DNA from 3 places in the Neorhizobium sp. USDA 3394 genome. Region 1 is predicted to be linked to each of the others. Evidence: predicted binding sites of a transcription regulator. Region 1 holds the regulator's gene; each other region holds the start of a gene.
The links. The regulator HrcA, encoded in region 1, represses chaperone genes, less so after heat shock. The targets are predictions, from matches to a motif close to GTTAGCACTCNCNNNNNGNGAGTGCTAAC.
Positions count from the first base shown of each region.

Region 1 (6,158 bases):
ATCAGCAGCAATTCGTCGGCCTGTTCCTCGAAGCCGAGGATTTCCTCGTCCAGCATGCCATGGCCGATGCGTTCCACCTGTTCCAGCCAGGTTTCCGGACGGCGTTCGGTGGAGGTCGCGATCTTGTCTCTTCCGCGCATCAGGCGCCCGTGGGCGCCGGGTCCGATGCCCGCATAGTCGCCATAGCGCCAGTAAGTCAGGTTATGGCGGCTTTCAGCACCGGGGCGGGCGTGATTGGAAACCTCGTAGGCAGGCATGCCGAACCGCTCGGTAATCTCCTGCGTTGCCTCGTAGAGCGCTGCCGACTGGTCGTCATCCGGCACGATCAGCTTGCCGGCCTTGTGGAGGCCATAGAAGGGCGTGCCTTCCTCGATGGTGAGCTGGTAGAGCGACAAGTGATCGACCGCGTAGGATATCGCTTCCTTCAGTTCTGCTTCCCAGGCCTCGACCGTCTGTTTCGGCCGGGCATAGATGAGGTCGAAGGACATGCGCGGAAAGATCTCCCGCGCCAGCCTGATCGCCTTCAGGGCATCGGCCACGTCATGCAGCCGGCCGAGGAATTTGAGGTCCGGATCGTTGAGTGCCTGCACGCCGAGCGACACGCGGTTGACGCCGGCAGCGCGATAGCCGCGGAAGCGGGTCGCCTCGACGCTGGAGGGATTGGCCTCCATGGTGATCTCGATACCGTCAGGCACATGCCAGTGCCTGGCGATGCCGTCGAGGATCGCCGAGACTGTCGCAGGATCCATCAGCGACGGCGTGCCGCCGCCGAGAAAGATGCTGGTGACGGTCTTCGGTCCGCTCATGCGCCGCATCACTTCCATTTCCTTGAGGAAGGCGGCGGTGAAGCGCGGCTGGTCCACCGGCTGGTGGCGCACATGGCTGTTGAAGTCGCAATAGGGGCACTTGGCCGCGCAGAACGGCCAATGCACATAGACGCCAAAGCCCGGCTCGCCCGTATCAGGCAGTAGGGTATCGCGCAGAAGAGGAGCGGCTGAATTCAAAGCGCCTCAAGCCTCCAGGCAGGTTTCAACGAAACGCTTGAAGGCACGCGCACGGTGCGAGAGCGCTTCCGGTTCGCCGGGTTTCCAGCCGTGTTTCTGATCACTGCTCATTTCACCGAAGGTAATATCATAGCCCTGCGGTTGGAAGATCGGGTCATAACCAAATCCCTGGGTGCCGCGCGGCGGCCACGCCACGGTACCTTCCACCTCGCCGCGGAACATTTCCGTGTGTCCATCCGGCCAGGCGAGACAGAGCACGCTCACAAAGCGGCAGCTACGCTGCTCCGGCCTTGTTGCGCCGCGCTCCTCCAGCGCCGTCTCGACCTTCTCCATCGCCATCTGGAAGTCGCGGCTGCCGTCCTCGCGCTCTGCCCAGTTGGCGGTATAGACGCCGGGTGCGCCATCGAGCGCGTCGATGACGATGCCGGAATCATCCGACAGCGCCGGCAGTCCGGAGGCTTTGGCAGAGGCGAGCGCCTTGATCGCGGCGTTTTCCTCGAATGTCGTGCCCGTTTCGTCGGGCTCTTCGAATTTCAGTTCGGCGGCGGATTTCGCGGAAAAGCCGAAGGGACCGATCAGCTCTGCAATCTCGCGGATCTTTCCGGCATTGTGGCTGGCGACGACGATCGTTTTCGTATCGAGCTTGCGCATTTCAATTCCTATTCGATATTCCAGAGCCTCGGCTCTGCGCATTCCAGGCTGTTGCCGGCCGGATCGCGGAAATAGATTGAGCGGGCACCGTTCGGCCAGCGGAAATCGCTTTCGATGGCAATGCCTGCCTTGTTGAGCTTTTCCCTGAGCAAGTCAATCGCTTCGCTCGTCATGCGAAAGCAGATATGCCCCGGTCCTGTCGCACCATGGGGCGGAACCGGCAAGGCACCGGCGGGCGGTGGCTTCACCGTCTCTGCGGGGTTGAAGATCAGCAGGATGCCCGGCCCGCATCGGAAGAACACATGCCTGTTGCCGGCGCGCAGAACCTTTTCAAGTCCGAGGATGCCGCCGTAGAAGGCATCGGCGGCATCGAGATCGTCAGCATAAAGTGCGGTTTCGAGAATGCCTTCGATCAAAGAGCACCTCTCTCAGCGAGTTTCAGGCAATCGCCTGCTTCTGCATCGCCACCAGTTCCTGGGTGCCGTCCTGGGCAAGCGCCAGCAGCTTCAGGAACTCTTCCTGGCTGAAGGGCTTGCCCTCAGCCGTACCCTGCACCTCGACGATACCGCCGGAGCCGGTCATCACGAAATTGGCGTCCGTCTCGGCAGCCGAATCCTCGATATAGTCGAGGTCGATGACCGGCTGGCCGGCAAAGATGCCGCAGGAGATCGCAGCGACGTGGTCCTTCAGCACCTTGTCGACCTTGGTCATCGAGCGGGCTTCCATCCACTTCAAGCAATCGTAGAGCGCGATCCAGCCACCGGTGATCGACGCCGTGCGCGTGCCGCCGTCCGCCTGGATGACGTCGCAGTCGATGGTGATCTGCTTTTCGCCGAGCGCTTCGAGATCGATGACGGCGCGCAGGGAGCGGCCGATCAGGCGCTGGATTTCCTGGGTGCGGCCGCCTTGCTTTCCGGCGGCGGCTTCACGCTTCATGCGGTCGCCCGTGGCGCGCGGCAGCATGCCGTATTCCGCGGTCACCCAGCCCTTGCCGCTGTTGCGCAGCCACGGCGGTGTCTTTTCTTCCAGGCTCGCGGTACAAAGCACATGCGTGTCGCCGAACTTGACGAGGCATGAGCCTTCGGCATGTTTGGAGAAATTGCGCTCGAATGAGACCTTGCGCATCTGGTTCAACTGTCTGCCTGAAGGCCGCATGCTTCACTCCCTGGATTTCTGTTTCCGCCTTCTACGGCCCCGGCCCAGCTTTTGCAAAGAAAAAGGCCTGAGGCCCTCTGAGGGCGAATGATTATGCCCGTGATGATTTTCCCTTTGGAGAAGGCGCGGCGAATGACTATATTTTATCGAAAGATCAATGGAGCGGTGAAGGTTTAGATGGGATTTTCGGCATCGACGGGTAGGGACAGCGGTTCTGTGCTCGATGACCGTTCGCGCGAAATTTTCCGCCGCATCGTGGAAAGCTATCTGGAGACCGGCGAACCGCTCGGCTCTCGAAATCTTTCCCGCCTGCTGCCCATATCGCTGTCGCCGGCGTCGGTGCGCAATGTGATGAGCGATCTCGAGGAACTGGGCCTCATCTACTCCCCGCATATCAGCGCCGGCCGCCTGCCGACCCAGTCCGGGCTTCGCTTTTTCGTCGACGCGTTCATGCAGGTCGGAGACCTGTCGGCCGAGGAGCGTGCCAATATCGACCGGCAGATTCGGCCCGCTGATCGCGACCAGCCGATGGAAAGCCTGATGGCAGAGGCGAGCCGCATGCTGTCGGGCGTCTCGCGCGGCGCCGGGATCGTCATTACCACCAAGAGCGACCCGGTTCTAAAGCACGTCGAGTTCATTCGTCTCGAGCCGACCAAGGCGCTTGCGGTGCTTGTCGGCGATCATAACCAGGTGGAAAACCGCATTATCGAACTTCCGGCCGGCGTGACCTCGTCGCAGCTGACCGAAGCGGCCAATTTCCTCAACGCCCACCTGAGCGGCCAGACGCTGCCGGAACTGCGCGGCCAGCTGAAGACACTCAAGGATCAGGTACAGGGTGAGCTCCACGCGCTCTCGCAGGAACTGGTCGAGCGCGGTCTTGCGGTCTGGTCCGGCGACAGCGAGGAAGGCAAGCCGACCCAGCTTATCGTCCGCGGTCGTGCCAATCTGCTCGAAGGTCTGGCAGACGTTGCCGATCTCGATCGCCTGCGGTTGCTTTTCGACGATCTCGAGAAGAAGGACAGCCTGATCGAAATTCTCGATCTCGCTGAAAAAGGACCGGGCGTGCGAATCTTCATCGGCTCGGAAAACAAGCTGTTCTCCCTGTCGGGCTCCTCGCTCATCGTCGCGCCCTATCGTGACGGCGAAGACCGGATCGTCGGTGCCGTCGGCGTCATCGGCCCGACGCGGCTCAACTATTCGCGCATCGTGCCGATGGTGGATTACACCGCGCAGCTGCTTGCCAGGCTGTCGCGCTGAATTCGCGACGTAGCCGCCCCAACTTTCCCACCAAGCCTTGATTTTTTCACTTTAAACCTCGATATCGGGCACAAATCCAAGCCCGTAAATCCAAGCCAAGAATAACCGGAGACCGTCATGACCGACGAAACCAACAAGAACGGACCTGACGCAACTGCCGCGGAGAACACGGTTGAAGCTGTTGCATCTGCTCTTGAGGACGCGGCCAACCAGAAGAATGCCGAGGCGCCTGCCGCCGAACCGGATCCGCTGGAATTGCTGAAAGCCGAAAATAACGAGCTGCGCGACCGCTTCCTGCGGCTGGCGGCCGAAATGGATAACCTGCGCCGCCGCACCGAACGCGAGATCAAGGACGCCAAGGCCTATGCGGCAGCCGGCTTTGCGCGCGACATGCTCGCCGTTTCGGACAACCTGCGCCGGGCGCTGGACGCCGTGCCGACCGAAATGCGAGCCACGGCGGATGCCGCTCTGACCACGCTCCTCGAGGGCGTCGAGATGACCGAGCGCTCCATGCTGTCGGCGCTGGAACGCCACGGCGTGAAGAAGATCGATGCGGAAGGTCAGAAGTTCGATCCGAACTTCCACCAGGCGATGTTCGAGATCCCGAACTCTGCTGTTCCGAACAATACCGTCGTCCAGGTCGTCCAGGCCGGGTTCACGATCGGCGAACGCGTGCTGCGCCCCGCCATGGTCGGTGTTGCCAAGGGCGGCCCGAAGGCGGAAGCCTCCGCGGAAGCCGCCGGCGAGAAGAACGCCTGAGAGCTTTGAAAAGCGGGCGCAAGCCCGCTTTTCGCTTTGCGTCAGACGCTCAATCGGCGTTTCTCAGTCCTGAGGGCAAGCGTCCGCGCCGTCAGGTCACGCGTATTTTCCAGTCAAACGGGTCCTCAAGAACAAAACCGCCCGGCGCTTTGTCAGCGGCCGGGTGGTTCGTTTCGTCCCCACGAATGTGTATGCGGTCAGGCGGCGTGGTTAGCCTGCTCCTCGTTGAGGAAGGCATAGATCGCCGAAGCGGAATCGGTCTTGCGCAGCTTGGCGACGAGGTCCTGGTCCCGCAGGACGCGGGCGATGCGCGACAGCGCCTTCAGATGGTCAGCCCCGGCGCCTTCAGGTGCGAGCAGCAGGAACACCAGATCGACCGGCTCGTCATCGAGCGCTTCGAAATCGACCGGCGCTTCAAGGCGCGCGAAAATACCCTTGATCGACGAGATGCTGTTGAGCTTGCCGTGCGGGATGGCGATGCCATGGCCGACGCCCGTGGAGCCGAGCCTCTCGCGCTGCAGGATGATGTCGAAGATTTCTCGTTCGCTCACACCCGTCAGCTTGGAAGCCTTGGCCGCCAGCTCCTGCAACAGCTGTTTTTTGGAATTTACCTTTAGGGTAGGAATAATCGCATCTTGCTGCAGCAAATCTGCCAATGCCATTCTCGTCATCCTTCGTGCCGCAAGAGCTTGTGCCCTAGGCGAAGGGGAGCGCCGTTGCCGACGCTCTCCCCAGGTGTCAGTTCTTGATATTGGTGGAATCGATCCAACCAATATTGCCGTCGTTGCGGCGGTACACAATGTTCAGGTGTTCCTTGCCGGGGCTGCGGAACAGAAGAACAGGCTCGTCTGTCATATCAAGTGCCATGACGGCGCTTGCGACCGTCATCGTCTTCAACTGCTTCGAACTTTCCGCGACGATCGTCGGCGCGAAATCCTCGGGTACTTCCTCCCCTTCATCCGGTACGCTGTCCATAACAGTGTAGGCAACTTCCGCATAACCATTCACATGGTTGCCGGCATGATGGTCCTTGAGCCGCCGCTTGTAGCGACGCAGACGCTTTTCGATCCGCTGTGCTGCGGCATCGAAACTGATCTGCGGATCATTCGCCTCCCCAGCCGCATGCAGGACGATCCCGGTGTCGAGATGCACCTTGCAGTCGGCAGAAAAGCGCGAACCAGCCTTTTCCACGATGACTTGGCTCGAATAGCCTCCGTCGAAGTATTTTGTAACCGCTTCTCCGATTTGGTCCTCGATCCTTTGACGGAACGAATCGCCAATTTCCATATGCTTACCGGATACACGCACACTCATGGAGTTCTTCCTTCTTGT
Region 1 is NZ_JBWCDU010000001.1:3,341,431-3,347,588, reverse strand. It holds gene hemW (radical SAM family heme chaperone HemW) at 1-1,004, opposite strand, end outside; gene rdgB (RdgB/HAM1 family non-canonical purine NTP pyrophosphatase) at 1,011-1,655, opposite strand; gene ACZ9EJ_RS16505 (VOC family protein) at 1,664-2,071, opposite strand; gene rph (ribonuclease PH) at 2,094-2,810, opposite strand; gene hrcA (heat-inducible transcriptional repressor HrcA) at 2,988-4,067, shown strand; gene grpE (nucleotide exchange factor GrpE) at 4,185-4,826, shown strand; gene ptsN (PTS IIA-like nitrogen regulatory protein PtsN) at 5,024-5,488, opposite strand; gene hpf (ribosome hibernation-promoting factor, HPF/YfiA family) at 5,565-6,140, opposite strand.

Region 2 (6,158 bases), 340 kb from region 1:
GCCGCGGCGGAGACATCGCCCTCCGCCAGCAGATCGCGGATACGGCTGGAGGAGATCACGTCGGCATTTTCGTCACGGAAGGCATCGACCAGCTGCACGTTGAAACCGTGCTTGGCGCCCGATGCCATCAGGAAGGCCGGTCCGCCCTCCCTGCCCTTGCCGAAATGAAAGTCGAAGCCGGTGACGACGGCGCTCGCTGCCAGCCAATCCACGAGAATGGTCTGGATGAACTCTTCCGCCGAGCGGGTCGCGAACTCGGGGGTAAAGGGATATTCGATTACCGAGCGGAAGCCCATGGCCTCGAGCAGGCGAGCCTTGAGCGGCGCCGGCGTCAGGCGGAAGACCGGTTCTTCCGAGCGGAAAACCGTGCGCGGATGCGGCTCGAAGGTCAGCACAAGGGCGGGCACCCCGCGCTGTTCGGCAAGAGCCAGCGCGCGCTCCAGCACGCTGCGATGGCCGCGGTGCACGCCATCGAAATTGCCGATGGCGATGACGCCGCCCTTCAGTTCCTCGGGCAGCGGTTCCTTCTTCTCGTTGCGGTGGAAGACAGTCATGCAGCGGGTTCCGGTTCAGGCGCGATTGAGGCCCCAGGGGCTATGCGAGGCGCGGCATCCAGTATTTCGGCGCGGCATTTTCCCGCTTCAGCCAGGCGTTGAGGATCGCCTCGTCGGTCTGGCCGTTGACGGTGTATTCCGCGACATGGATGCCCGCGCTGATATAAAGGAGGTCGAGGCCGTATGCGAGCGCGCCGCGCACGTCGGTCGGCATGCCGTCGCCGATCGCCAGTACCCGGTTCATCGGGAAATCGCCGCGCACTTCGCGGGCCGCTTCGATCGTCGCCTCGTAGATCGGGCGGTGCGGCTTGCCGGCGACGCGGGTCTTGCCGCCGAACTCTTCGTAATAGGCCGCCACCGCGCCGGCGCAGGGGATGATCTTGTGGCCGCGCTCGACGACGAGATCCGGGTTGGCACAGATGAACGGCACGTCGCGCTTGGCAAACGCCGCCAGCATGTCGGTATAATCTTCCGGTACTTCCTTCTCGTCGTCGAAAAAGCCGGTGCAGACGATGCATTCGGCTTCGTCGGCGGAGACCACCTCGACGCCGAGCCCGTCGAACAGGTTGAGGTCGCGTTCGGGACCGATCAGGAAGACCTTTTTCGGGCCGTCGACGATCAGGTGCTGGGTGACGTCGCCGGATGTGACGATCCGGTCATAGGTGCCGTCGGGAACGCCGAGCGTGCGCATCTGCTCGATGACGCCGGGTGCCGTGCGCGGCGAATTGGTGATCAGCACCACCGTGGCGCCGGCTTCGCGGGCCGCGGCGAGCGCCTTGCAGGAATGCTGGAAAGCCTCGACACCGTTGTGAACCACACCCCAGACGTCCGAAAGAACCACGTCGTAGTCGCCGATCACTTCGCTCAGATTGCCGATGCGCTTTGCCATGTAACCTTCCCATCTCGCAAGTCCCGGGTCACATGACAAACCCGGTTCAGGATTACAAGAGATATTCGGGAGAAAAGCCGCAACGGCGTCGTCGGCGTCCGCAACCGCATACTGCCCTCCAACGCCCCGGCGCCTTTCTTCCACCAAAGTCCGGTGCAACATGCCGACCTGCCACGGAGAGGTGGCCTAAACCGAAAACCCGATGTGGCCGGCAAGCGGCCGTCAGTTCCGCCAGACGCAGGCGCGGCCCAGCATCCGTATCGTTAAGCGTATTTCACATGAGGTTCCGAGCCGGCTCGAAAATTTTACGGCCGTTCTTGACTCATTCGCCGGCCGACCTTATCTCGACGCGGCTGGCACTCTCCAAGCGGGAGTGCTAACAGCACCGAGATACGGGTTTCAACCCGTCCATGTCATTTGATCGAGGGATTAGACAATGGCAAGCACCAATTTCCGCCCCCTTCACGACCGCGTCGTTGTTCGTCGCGTCGAATCCGAAGCCAAGACCAAGGGCGGCATCATCATTCCTGATACCGCCAAGGAAAAGCCGCAGGAAGGCGAAATCGTCGCCGTCGGCACCGGCACCCGCGACGACAAGGGCAACATCACCGCTCTCGACGTCAAGGCAGGCGACCGCGTCCTGTTCGGCAAGTGGTCGGGCACCGAAGTCAAGCTCGATGGCGAAGACCTTCTGATCATGAAGGAATCCGACATCATGGGCATCATCGGCTGATCTCAGTCGGTTGCTTTCACTGAAATATCGCTGACACCCCTTTTCAGGAGTTATCAAAATGGCAGCTAAAGAAATCAAGTTCGGCCGCACCGCGCGCGAAAAGATGCTGCGCGGCGTCGACATTCTCGCTGACGCAGTCAAGGTAACGCTCGGCCCGAAGGGCCGCAACGTCATCATCGACAAGTCGTTCGGCGCGCCGCGCATCACCAAGGACGGCGTATCGGTCGCCAAGGAAATCGAACTTGACGACAAGTTCGAGAACATGGGCGCCCAGATGGTCCGCGAAGTTGCTTCGAAGACCAACGACATCGCCGGCGACGGCACCACGACTGCTACCGTTCTTGCCCAGGCGATCGTTCGCGAAGGCAACAAGGCCGTTGCAGCCGGCATGAACCCGATGGACCTGAAGCGCGGTATCGATCTCGCCGTTGCTGACGTCGTCAAGGATCTCCAGGCCAAGGCCAAGAAGATCTCGACCTCGGAAGAAGTCGCACAGGTCGGCACGATCTCCGCAAACGGCGACAAGCAGGTCGGTCTCGACATTGCTGAAGCCATGCAGAAGGTCGGCAATGAAGGCGTCATCACGGTTGAAGAAGCCAAGACCGCCGAAACCGAACTCGAAGTCGTCGAAGGCATGCAGTTCGACCGCGGCTACCTGTCGCCCTACTTCGTCACCAACCCGGAAAAGATGGTCGCCGACCTCGACGACGCTTTCATTCTCCTCCACGAGAAGAAGCTCTCGAACCTGCAGGCGATGCTCCCGGTTCTCGAAGCCGTCGTTCAGACCGGCAAGCCGCTCCTCATCATCGCTGAAGACGTCGAAGGCGAAGCTCTTGCAACGCTCGTCGTCAACAAGCTGCGTGGCGGCCTCAAGATCGCTGCCGTCAAGGCTCCGGGCTTCGGCGACCGCCGCAAGGCCATGCTCGAAGACATCGCCATCCTGACGGGCGGCACTGTCATCTCCGAAGACCTCGGCATCAAGCTCGAAAATGTCACGCTCGACATGCTCGGCCGCACCAAGAAGGTCTCGATCTCCAAGGAAAACACCACGATCGTCGACGGCGCCGGCTCCAAGGCCGACATCGAAGGCCGCGTTGGTCAGATCAAGGCCCAGATCGAGGAAACCACTTCCGACTACGACCGCGAAAAGCTGCAGGAACGTCTTGCCAAGCTCGCTGGCGGCGTTGCCGTGATCCGCGTCGGCGGCTCGACGGAAGTCGAAGTCAAGGAAAAGAAGGACCGCATCGACGACGCCCTCAACGCGACGCGCGCTGCCGTTCAGGAAGGCATCGTACCGGGCGGCGGCGTTGCCCTGCTGCGTTCTTCCACGAAGATCGCCGCAAAGGGTGCCAACGACGACCAGGAAGCCGGCATCAACATCGTTCGCCGCGCTCTGCAGTCGCTGGTTCGCCAGATCGCTGAAAACGCTGGTGACGAAGCCTCCATCGTGGTCGGCAAGATCCTCGAAAAGAACGAAGACAACTACGGCTACAACGCCCAGACGTCTGAATATGGCGACATGATCACCATGGGTATCGTCGACCCGCTCAAGGTCGTTCGTACCGCCCTGCAGAACGCAGCTTCGGTTGCTTCGCTGCTGATCACCACCGAAGCCATGATCGCCGAACTTCCGAAGAAGGAAGCTGCCGGCGGCGGCATGCCTGGCGGCATGGGCGGAATGGGCGGCATGGACATGATGTAAGACCTCCGGGTCTCGCATCTGAGCCAGCCGGTTCAGTTCGGAAAGGGCGGCCCTCGGGTCGCCCTTTTTGTTTGTCGATGGCTTGCGGGCTACCCGATCGATGAACCGGTTTCAGCGCAAGCGCAGCAGATATTCGGCGGCATTGAACGGATCGGCGCCCGAACGTTGGCGCGAACGAGGCGGACCAGCCATCCGGGCATAGTGATCAAAGGAATATTCCATCGTCCCCATGCCGCTTGTCAGCCCCGGCAATTGTTGCAGAACGCCTTGAGTCATCGTGGATGCTATCGTGCCTTCCAGCCGGGCCACCCCGTTTGCAATCACGGAATCCCTGGTTATCGCACCGGATTTCGCAAGCAGGGTGTGCAGACCGCTTAAAGCCGTGACAGGCACCTCGAGGTAAAAGCGGTCGATCGGCTCGCAGACGACGGTCTGCGCTGCCGACAGAGCCGCTGCCAGTACCAGCGGCGTCAACTGCCGGAAATCGGCGGCAGTGCTCACCGGTGAACTGTGCCGGGCCGCGGTCATGGCGACGTGGCAATCGATGATCTGCCAGCCGAAAGGGCCCTGCTTCAGCGTTTCGGACACGGTGTCCTCGACCGCCCGATAGAAGCTTGCGGGCATCTGGCCCACGTCCACTTCCAACGCGAAGCTGTTGCCGGCCCCTTCCGGTCGTGGCTCGACGCGCAGCCCGACTGTCGCCATGTAGGGATTGGGTTCCTTGAAGAGGATCTCGAGGCCTGCACCGGTTCCGACAAGCCTTTCCACACAGATAACCGTGCTCTCCTCGAACACCGCCTCGATACCGAAATCCGTTAGCAAGGTCGATTGGATGACCTCCTTCTGCACCTCGCCATAGAGCGACACGAAGACTTCGTTGGCGTCGTCGTTGCGGCGCAGGTTGATCAGCGGATCCTGTTCGGCCAACTGGTTCAACGCCAGCCAGAGGGCCGCATTGTCGGAAGGGCGCCTGGCCAGCACACGGGTTTCAAGGGTGGGCGGAGCAAAGTGGGACCGGCCACCGGAAAGCAGATCGTCTCCCACCGCATCCCCAATCCGGGCGCTGGCGAGGCCACTGACGCGAGCGACCTGCCCGGCGTGGAAACTGGCGACGGGATGAACCCCGCCAGCCTCGAAGACGTGGATTCCGGTCACCCTTGCCGGGCCCCGGGGCAGATCCAGGTATTGCCGGAGCTGGATCGTGCCGGATGCGAGATATATGTAAGAAAGTTTTTCGCCGCCCCACCCGCGCTCGATCTTGAATATCCTCCCGGCGATCGGACCGCCCGGGTCGCGCCCGCGGCTGGGCAGCAGCGTCGTGATGGCCGATGTCAGCGCTGGCAGGCCGACGCCGGTCATCGCGGCTCCTGCGAATGCGGGGTGCACCAGGCCCCTGGAGACCTGATCGGCCAGAGAGTGTCCGAGCCTTCCGGCGGTCAGACGATCCGGGGCCATGAGATAGTCGCCGAGCAATGCGTCGTCGTTTTCCGCCAGCGTTTCACTCAGCACTGTGAAGGACGGTTCGGTGCGCAGGTCGAGTGTCTCTACCCGTACAAGCTTGCTGCCGGGGTCGATGACGGTCGACATCGCGATCGGCCGAACCGGCAGCTGGCGGGCGATGTCCTCCAGCACTCGGTCATATTGCGCGCCTAAGCGATCGACCTTGTTGATGAAGAAGACGAACGGCACGGCGAGGCGCTGCAACGCCCGCACCAATACGCGGGTCTGCGCCTGCACGCCCTCGACCGCCGAAACGACGACGACCGCAGCGTCCAGCAATCCAAGTATCCGCTCGACCTCGGCAATGAAATCGGGATGGCCGGGCGTATCGACGAGGTTGATGGCCGTGTCGCCAATCGTAAAGGACACGACCGCAGCGCGAATGGTGATTCCGCGCTGGCGCTCGATCTCGAGGCTATCGGTTTGCGTATCGCCGGTATCGACGCTGCCCAGCCTGTCGATCACACCGGCATTAAAAAGGAGTCTTTCCGTAAGGCTAGTCTTGCCTGCGTCCACATGGGCGAGGATGCCCAGATTCAAAGTGCGCATGAACCCTCAACTTCTCAGAATTTCGAACGTGATTTTCGTGAGAAGGGACTCGGCGCATTGGGACCTCTATGAGCTGATGGCCATGGCTTGATGCAAAACCTCTCGGTTTCCGAGGAGGCGCATGTCGAGCTGTACGGAAATCTCCGAGGATATGTCAAGCGCGGCCGTATGGTCGATCCGGGCGCAATACGAGGCATGCGGCGTGCGTATGCTGAGAGCAAATTGCGCAAA
Region 2 is NZ_JBWCDU010000001.1:2,997,969-3,004,126, forward strand. It holds gene ACZ9EJ_RS14795 (bifunctional riboflavin kinase/FAD synthetase) at 1-554, opposite strand, end outside; gene ACZ9EJ_RS14800 (TIGR01459 family HAD-type hydrolase) at 595-1,443, opposite strand; gene groES (co-chaperone GroES) at 1,880-2,176, shown strand; gene groL (chaperonin GroEL) at 2,235-3,878, shown strand; gene ACZ9EJ_RS14815 (elongation factor G) at 3,990-5,927, opposite strand; gene ACZ9EJ_RS14820 (cation:proton antiporter) at 6,150-6,158, shown strand, end outside.
Region 2: groES (co-chaperone GroES) is a predicted target of HrcA. The motif match lies at 1,796-1,824, and genes of this name have one in related genera.

Region 3 (6,158 bases), on a different contig from region 1:
TGATATGGTCGGCTTCCAACTGCGCCGTCTTCGCGATGACGAACAACTGATCGTCATAGACGCTGAGCTTCGGCATTTGCAGCGGACTGAGCGCGTCGGCGACGGAGAGTTCGTGAAGGCCAAAACGACCCTGCAGCGTCAAAAGGTCTTCGCGGGTGGGCTTGTGCAGCCCGATCCAGACGAATTCGTTGTCCATTGCCGGGATGGCCGCCTCGTCGAATGGCACGGCTTCAACTCGCCGGCCGTCACGATAAAGAAAAGATGCGGCGACGCTCATGCGGGCCTCCTGGATGACGATGATCACGCCCTCGGGGCATGCCTTGCCAAGTGATACCCGCGAACTCACGACCCTTTTGTGACTATGCGACACCGCCTGCCTGCGTTTGCCGGATCGTGGTCAAGCATCATCACGTGTGGCGTGCCTTTGTGGAGTTTCGGCAGGCGCCGTGATAAGAGATGGGTATGACCTTATCGAACGATTTTGATTGCCAGGCATGCGGTGCGTGTTGTTCGTTTTCCGCCGATTGGCCACGGTTCTCCATGGAAAGCGAAGCTGACCTCGATCGGCTGTCGGCACGTTTCGTCGCTGCGGACGAAGGAGGAATGCGTTGTGAAGGATCCCGTTGTTCTGCCTTGTCAGGGCAGGTCGGTGTCGGCACATCCTGCCTTGTCTACGATATCAGGCCTGACGTGTGTCGCGAGTGCCTTCCAGGAGACGCTGCTTGCTTGATCGCGCGTGACGCTTTCGGGTTGAATTCCGCGTAGGGTTCGTCGACATTTCGGTCGTGTCCTCGGCGAGCCGGATGCAGATTGTTCACCGCCGCCGGCCGATCCCCGAGGCGGAGGCATGCGAATCCGCTCAGGATCGCCAAAAGGCTACATCTGCGACATGTCGTCCAGCAGGTTCTGCGCCAGTTCGCTGATGGCGGTTTCCGCTTCTTCCAGCGTCCAGCCGACGCTTTCGGCGCGTTTTGCAAGGCCGGCCAACACTGGCGGCAGATCACCGCCAGCCGTCGCCACGATATCGTCCGGCGTCAGTCCCCTTGCAAGCTGAAGAAAGACCTGCTCCAGGGCTTCCTGACAACCGATATCCCTGTCCGGATAGGGCGCGGAACTGCGCGGCCTGTTCAATACAACCATTTGACCCTCATCTTGCTCTGCAGTCTGGGCGGCTGGCAAACAACTGCGGCCCACACCGCGTCCGCCACCACCGGGGCTGCCGATCGATATTTTCCCGAATATACGAATGAAGGGCCCCGATCGATCGGAGCCCTTCACAGCAGAAGACGTGATCGAGTTCCCGACGGGAACCCGTTTACATCATGCCGCCCATGCCGCCCATGTCAGGCATGCCGCCGCCGGCGGCATCCTTCTTCGGCAGATCGGCAATCATGGCTTCCGTCGTCACCAGCAGGCCGGCGACCGAAGCCGCGTTCTGCAGAGCCGTGCGAACCACCTTGACCGGATCGACGATGCCCATGGTGATCATGTCGCCGAATTCGCCGGTCTGGGCGTTGTAGCCGTAGTTGTCGGTATCGCTTTCCAGGATCTTGCCGACCACGATCGAGCCTTCGCCGCCGGCATTCTCAGCAATCTGGCGAACCAGGGACTGCAAGGCCTTGCGGATGATGCTGATCCCGGCATTCTGATCGTCGTTCTCGCCCTTGATGTCGAGAACGATCGAGGCGCGAAGCAGGGCCGTACCGCCGCCAGGCACGATGCCTTCTTCGACGGCAGCGCGCGTTGCATTGAGGGCGTCGTCGATGCGGTCCTTCTTTTCCTTGACTTCGATTTCCGTCGAACCGCCGACGCGGATCACGGCAACGCCGCCAGCCAGCTTGGCCAGACGTTCCTGCAGCTTTTCGCGGTCGTAGTCCGAGGTGGTTTCCTCGATCTGGGCCTTGATCTGCCCGATGCGTCCGTCAATGTCCGCCTTGGTGCCCGCACCATCGACGACGGTGGTGTTCTCCTTGGTGATCGAGACCTTCTTGGCGCGGCCGAGCATCTCGAGCGTGACGTTCTCGAGCTTGATGCCGAGGTCTTCCGAAATCACGGTGCCGCCGGTCAGGATCGCCAGATCCTCCAGCATGGCCTTGCGGCGATCGCCGAAGCCCGGAGCCTTGACGGCAGCGATCTTGAGGCCGCCACGCAGCTTGTTGACGACGAGCGTTGCAAGAGCCTCGCCCTCGACATCCTCGGAAATGATCAGCAGCGGCTTGCCGCTCTGGACGACTGCTTCCAGGATAGGAAGCATGGCCTGCAGGTTGGAAAGCTTCTTTTCGTGCAGGAGCACGTAGGCATCTTCCAGCTCAGCCACCATTTTTTCGGCATTGGTGACGAAGTAGGGCGACAGGTAGCCGCGGTCGAACTGCATGCCTTCGACGACTTCGAGTTCGGTTTCGGCGGTCTTGGCTTCTTCAACCGTGATGACGCCTTCATTGCCGACCTTCTGCATCGCGTCGGCGATATACTGGCCTATTTCCTTCTCGCCATTGGCCGAGATGGTGCCGACCTGGGCGATCTCTTCCGATGTGTTGATCTTCTTGGCCTTGGCAAGCAGGTCTTTCACGACGGCGGTAACGGCAAGGTCGATGCCGCGCTTCAGGTCCATCGGGTTCATGCCGGCTGCAACGGCCTTGCCGCCCTCGCGAACGATCGCCTGGGCAAGAACGGTAGCAGTCGTGGTGCCGTCGCCGGCGACGTCGTTGGTCTTCGAAGCGACTTCGCGGACCATCTGGGCGCCCATGTTCTCGAACTTGTCGTCAAGTTCGATCTCCTTGGCGACGGTGACACCGTCCTTGGTGATCCGCGGTGCGCCGTAGGACTTGTCGATCACGACGTTGCGGCCCTTCGGACCGAGCGTCACCTTCACTGCGTCGGCGAGGATATCGACGCCGCGCAGCAGCTTCTCGCGTGCATCACGGCCGAATTTGATCTGTTTGGCAGACATGGAAAAACTCCCGGGCCGTTGGCCCCATGGTCTTCGTCAAAAGGAAATAAGGAAGCGGCCGAAGATCAGGCGATGACGCCCATGACGTCTGCTTCCTTCATGATCAACAGGTCTTCGCCGTTGAACTTGATCTCGGTGCCGGACCACTTGCCGAACAGGATGCGGTCGCCTGCCTTGACATCGAGGGGAACGATCTTGCCGCTCTCGTCGCGGGTGCCGGTGCCGACAGCGACGATTTCGCCTTCCTGGGGCTTTTCCTTGGCGGTGTCGGGAATGATGATCCCGCCCTTGGTCTTGGCTTCGGCCTCGATACGGCGCACGACGACACGGTCGTGCAACGGCCGAAAATTGGTATTGTTCATTTTGGGTTCCTTGGCGGGAGCGCAGCCCAATGGCGGGTTCCCGATCGGACATCCTTAGCACTCTTGTGGTGAGAGTGCTAGCGCGATTCGTGCTTTGGTGGTGATGCTGCGTCCGCAGCGACGCCGTCTCGTTGCCGCAGGAGGGTTCGCCGGCATCGGGGACGTCGGCGGGTCACTTGCCGCACCCCTAGCAGAAGCCGTTGAGCTTGAGGATCTTATGGGCGTCGATCGAGGCCCGGAGCTGATCCTCCGAGTTGCGCTCTCCATTGTTCGCGTCCGGATGATGCATCTTGAGCTTCTGCTTGTAGCGGCTTCTGATTTCCTCCGGCGTTGCGTCCGGTGAAAGGCCGAGCGTCTCGAAAGCCTTGGCTTCCAGTGCCTTGAGCTTACGTCGCTGAAGATCTACTTTTGCGGCTTGGCGTTGCGCAGCGCTTTTGCGTGCGTTCGTCGCTTTTGCCGAACCGGAGCGAGCCATGGAGGGCAGCGGCATCTCCGAGGCCTGCTTTACACCGGTGCCCCAGGTCGGGCGGCTGCCGTTTGCCGCTTCCCGCTGATAGCGCGCCACCAACGGGTCGGAGAGATTTGGCGCGAAGTTATAACCTTTGGTGTATTCCTTTACGTGCTGAGGACAGAACAGCAGATAAAGGCCCTCGGCATCCCGCCCTACAGGAGCACGATGAGTGCCACCCTTTTCGCATCCGTCCCACTGGCATTTCGGATGGTTCGGTTCGGCGCTCGGAGCCGGTTTTTTGCGGGTCGACCGCAGGCCGACAAATATCTTTGAATCAGACGTCATCGCGCCTTATATGGCGGTCCTGCGCCAGCAGGCAAGACATATGGACAGGCCAACCACAGACCTGTGCGTTGCCACGGCAGTTCAGCGCTCAACCGAGCGGGTTGAGATCCGCTGCGCTAACCCTTTCCTGCAAGATCCACCGCCGCCCGCCATATTGGGGCGTGCCTGGAACGCAAATCTCCGTAGACCAGAGCAGTCTCCACGAGGCGCCAAAACTAAAGGTTGACTTATGGGTAGGCAGCCTCTATTTATGGTTCATCGATCTTTTGCTTGCTGAACTTTGGTTTCCGCGCGCTTAGCACCGCGCCTGACGAACTTCCCTTTCAAAATCAATCGCTATCATCCATTCTCAGGGCTTTGGCTCCGGGGTCACTCAATCTTGCTTTGAAAGGGTTCATCATCATGACCACAGGCACAGTTAAATGGTTCAATTCCACCAAGGGCTTCGGCTTTATCCAGCCTGACAATGGCGGCGCTGATGCGTTCGTGCACATTTCTGCCGTCGAGCGCGCCGGAATGCGGGAAATCGTCGAGGGCCAGAAGATCGGCTACGAACTCGAACGCGACGTAAAGTCCGGTAAGATGTCGGCTTGCAACCTGCAGGCTGCCTGACCAAAAGCGGCTTCCGCTTTGACCACGGATGTACTGGCACTGCTGGAAGCTGATTTTTTAAAGGGCCGGGCATCATGTCCGGCCTTTTTTGGTTTTCGACCCTGCATATTTGCAAACAGGAAATAATCATGACGCACAGCAAGACCCGGCAGCAGGCCGAGATGGCCTTTGACCAGGTTCAATCGCAGTTTTTCGCTCGCGACCACGCGGTCGAAGAGCTTGATTATGTCGCGCAGGTACGGGAGGCGAAGACCCTGCGCCTTCGGGAAGCCCGCCTTGCCAGGGAGGAGCGCGACCGGAATACCGCTCTCGGCATCATGCTCGCGAAGCGCGCGAAGCAGAAGCAAGTGTGAACAACACCGTGACCACGCGCAGCCCCGAATGGGGACTGGAGCAACTGCGCGGCGCAATCCAAGCGGCGGGCGTGGCCTTGTGGTCCTGGAACGTGGACACCGACCGTTTTGTTATGGACGGTCACGGCTTTACTCTCTGGGACGTCGCACACGATGTCGCCCTGACGTTCGAGCACCTGTCCGAGAAAATACATCCGGCCGACAGGGACAGGGTGAGGGCGGCCTTTGTCGCGACACGCGCCGTGATCGGCCCTTACGAGATCGACTTCCGGATATTGGTCGGATCGGAGGTGCGATGGGTATCAGCACGGGGGCAAGGCAGTGATGCGGGCATCAAGAACCGGGCAATGACGGGGATCTTTCTGGACGTCACGGGGCGCAAGCAGGCCGAGGAAAGCCATGAACTCCTTGCTGGCGAAATGAGCCACCGCGTCAAGAACCTGCTTGCTATCGCGTCGGGTCTGACCCTGATTACCTCACGATCGTCTGCGTCGATCGAAGACATGACGAAGCAACTGACCAACCGGCTGACCGCGCTCGGTCGCGCCCACGATCTTGTTCGTCCGCTACCGAGTGGCCAGGGCGATGCCGCGCTTCTCGGAGACATCTTTACCGTTTTGCTCGCCCCCTATGATGACGACGGAGCTTTTGCCGGACGGATCAGGGTGGCCGTCCCTCGTCTCGGCGTCGGTCAGGCGGCTGCGACGGGCCTGGCGCTCGTCGTCCACGAATTGGCAACCAACGCCTTGAAATATGGCGCACTCTCGGTGCCGGAAGGCGCGCTCGATGTATCGGGGACGATGGTTGGGAATGACGTCGAAATTCGCTGGACGGAAAGAGGCGGGCCTGAAGTCAGCACCCCTGAGGGGCCCGGTGGATACGGAAGCAAGCTTCTCCGCCGCACGCTGGCTGGCCATCTGGGTGGCGCTCTCGAGCACGTCTGGTCCGCGGAAGGATTGCTCGTGACCCTGCGCATGGATGGCGATCGACTGTCGCGTTAGCCTTCTCTAAACCGACACACCTGCACAGCAGCGTCGGTGCCTTCTAAAATTTGCCCCCTTTTATTGACGATCTGGAATTCCAGC
Region 3 is NZ_JBWCDU010000002.1:997,541-1,003,698, forward strand. It holds gene ACZ9EJ_RS26285 (magnesium and cobalt transport protein CorA) at 1-277, opposite strand, end outside; gene ACZ9EJ_RS26290 (YkgJ family cysteine cluster protein) at 463-765, shown strand; gene ACZ9EJ_RS26295 (hypothetical protein) at 877-1,140, opposite strand; gene groL (chaperonin GroEL) at 1,316-2,950, opposite strand; gene groES (co-chaperone GroES) at 3,016-3,312, opposite strand; gene ACZ9EJ_RS26310 (J domain-containing protein) at 3,500-4,108, opposite strand; gene ACZ9EJ_RS26315 (cold-shock protein) at 4,511-4,720, shown strand; gene ACZ9EJ_RS26320 (hypothetical protein) at 4,849-5,073, shown strand; gene ACZ9EJ_RS26325 (sensor histidine kinase) at 5,070-6,074, shown strand.
Region 3: groES (co-chaperone GroES) is a predicted target of HrcA. The motif match lies at 3,366-3,394, and genes of this name have one in related genera.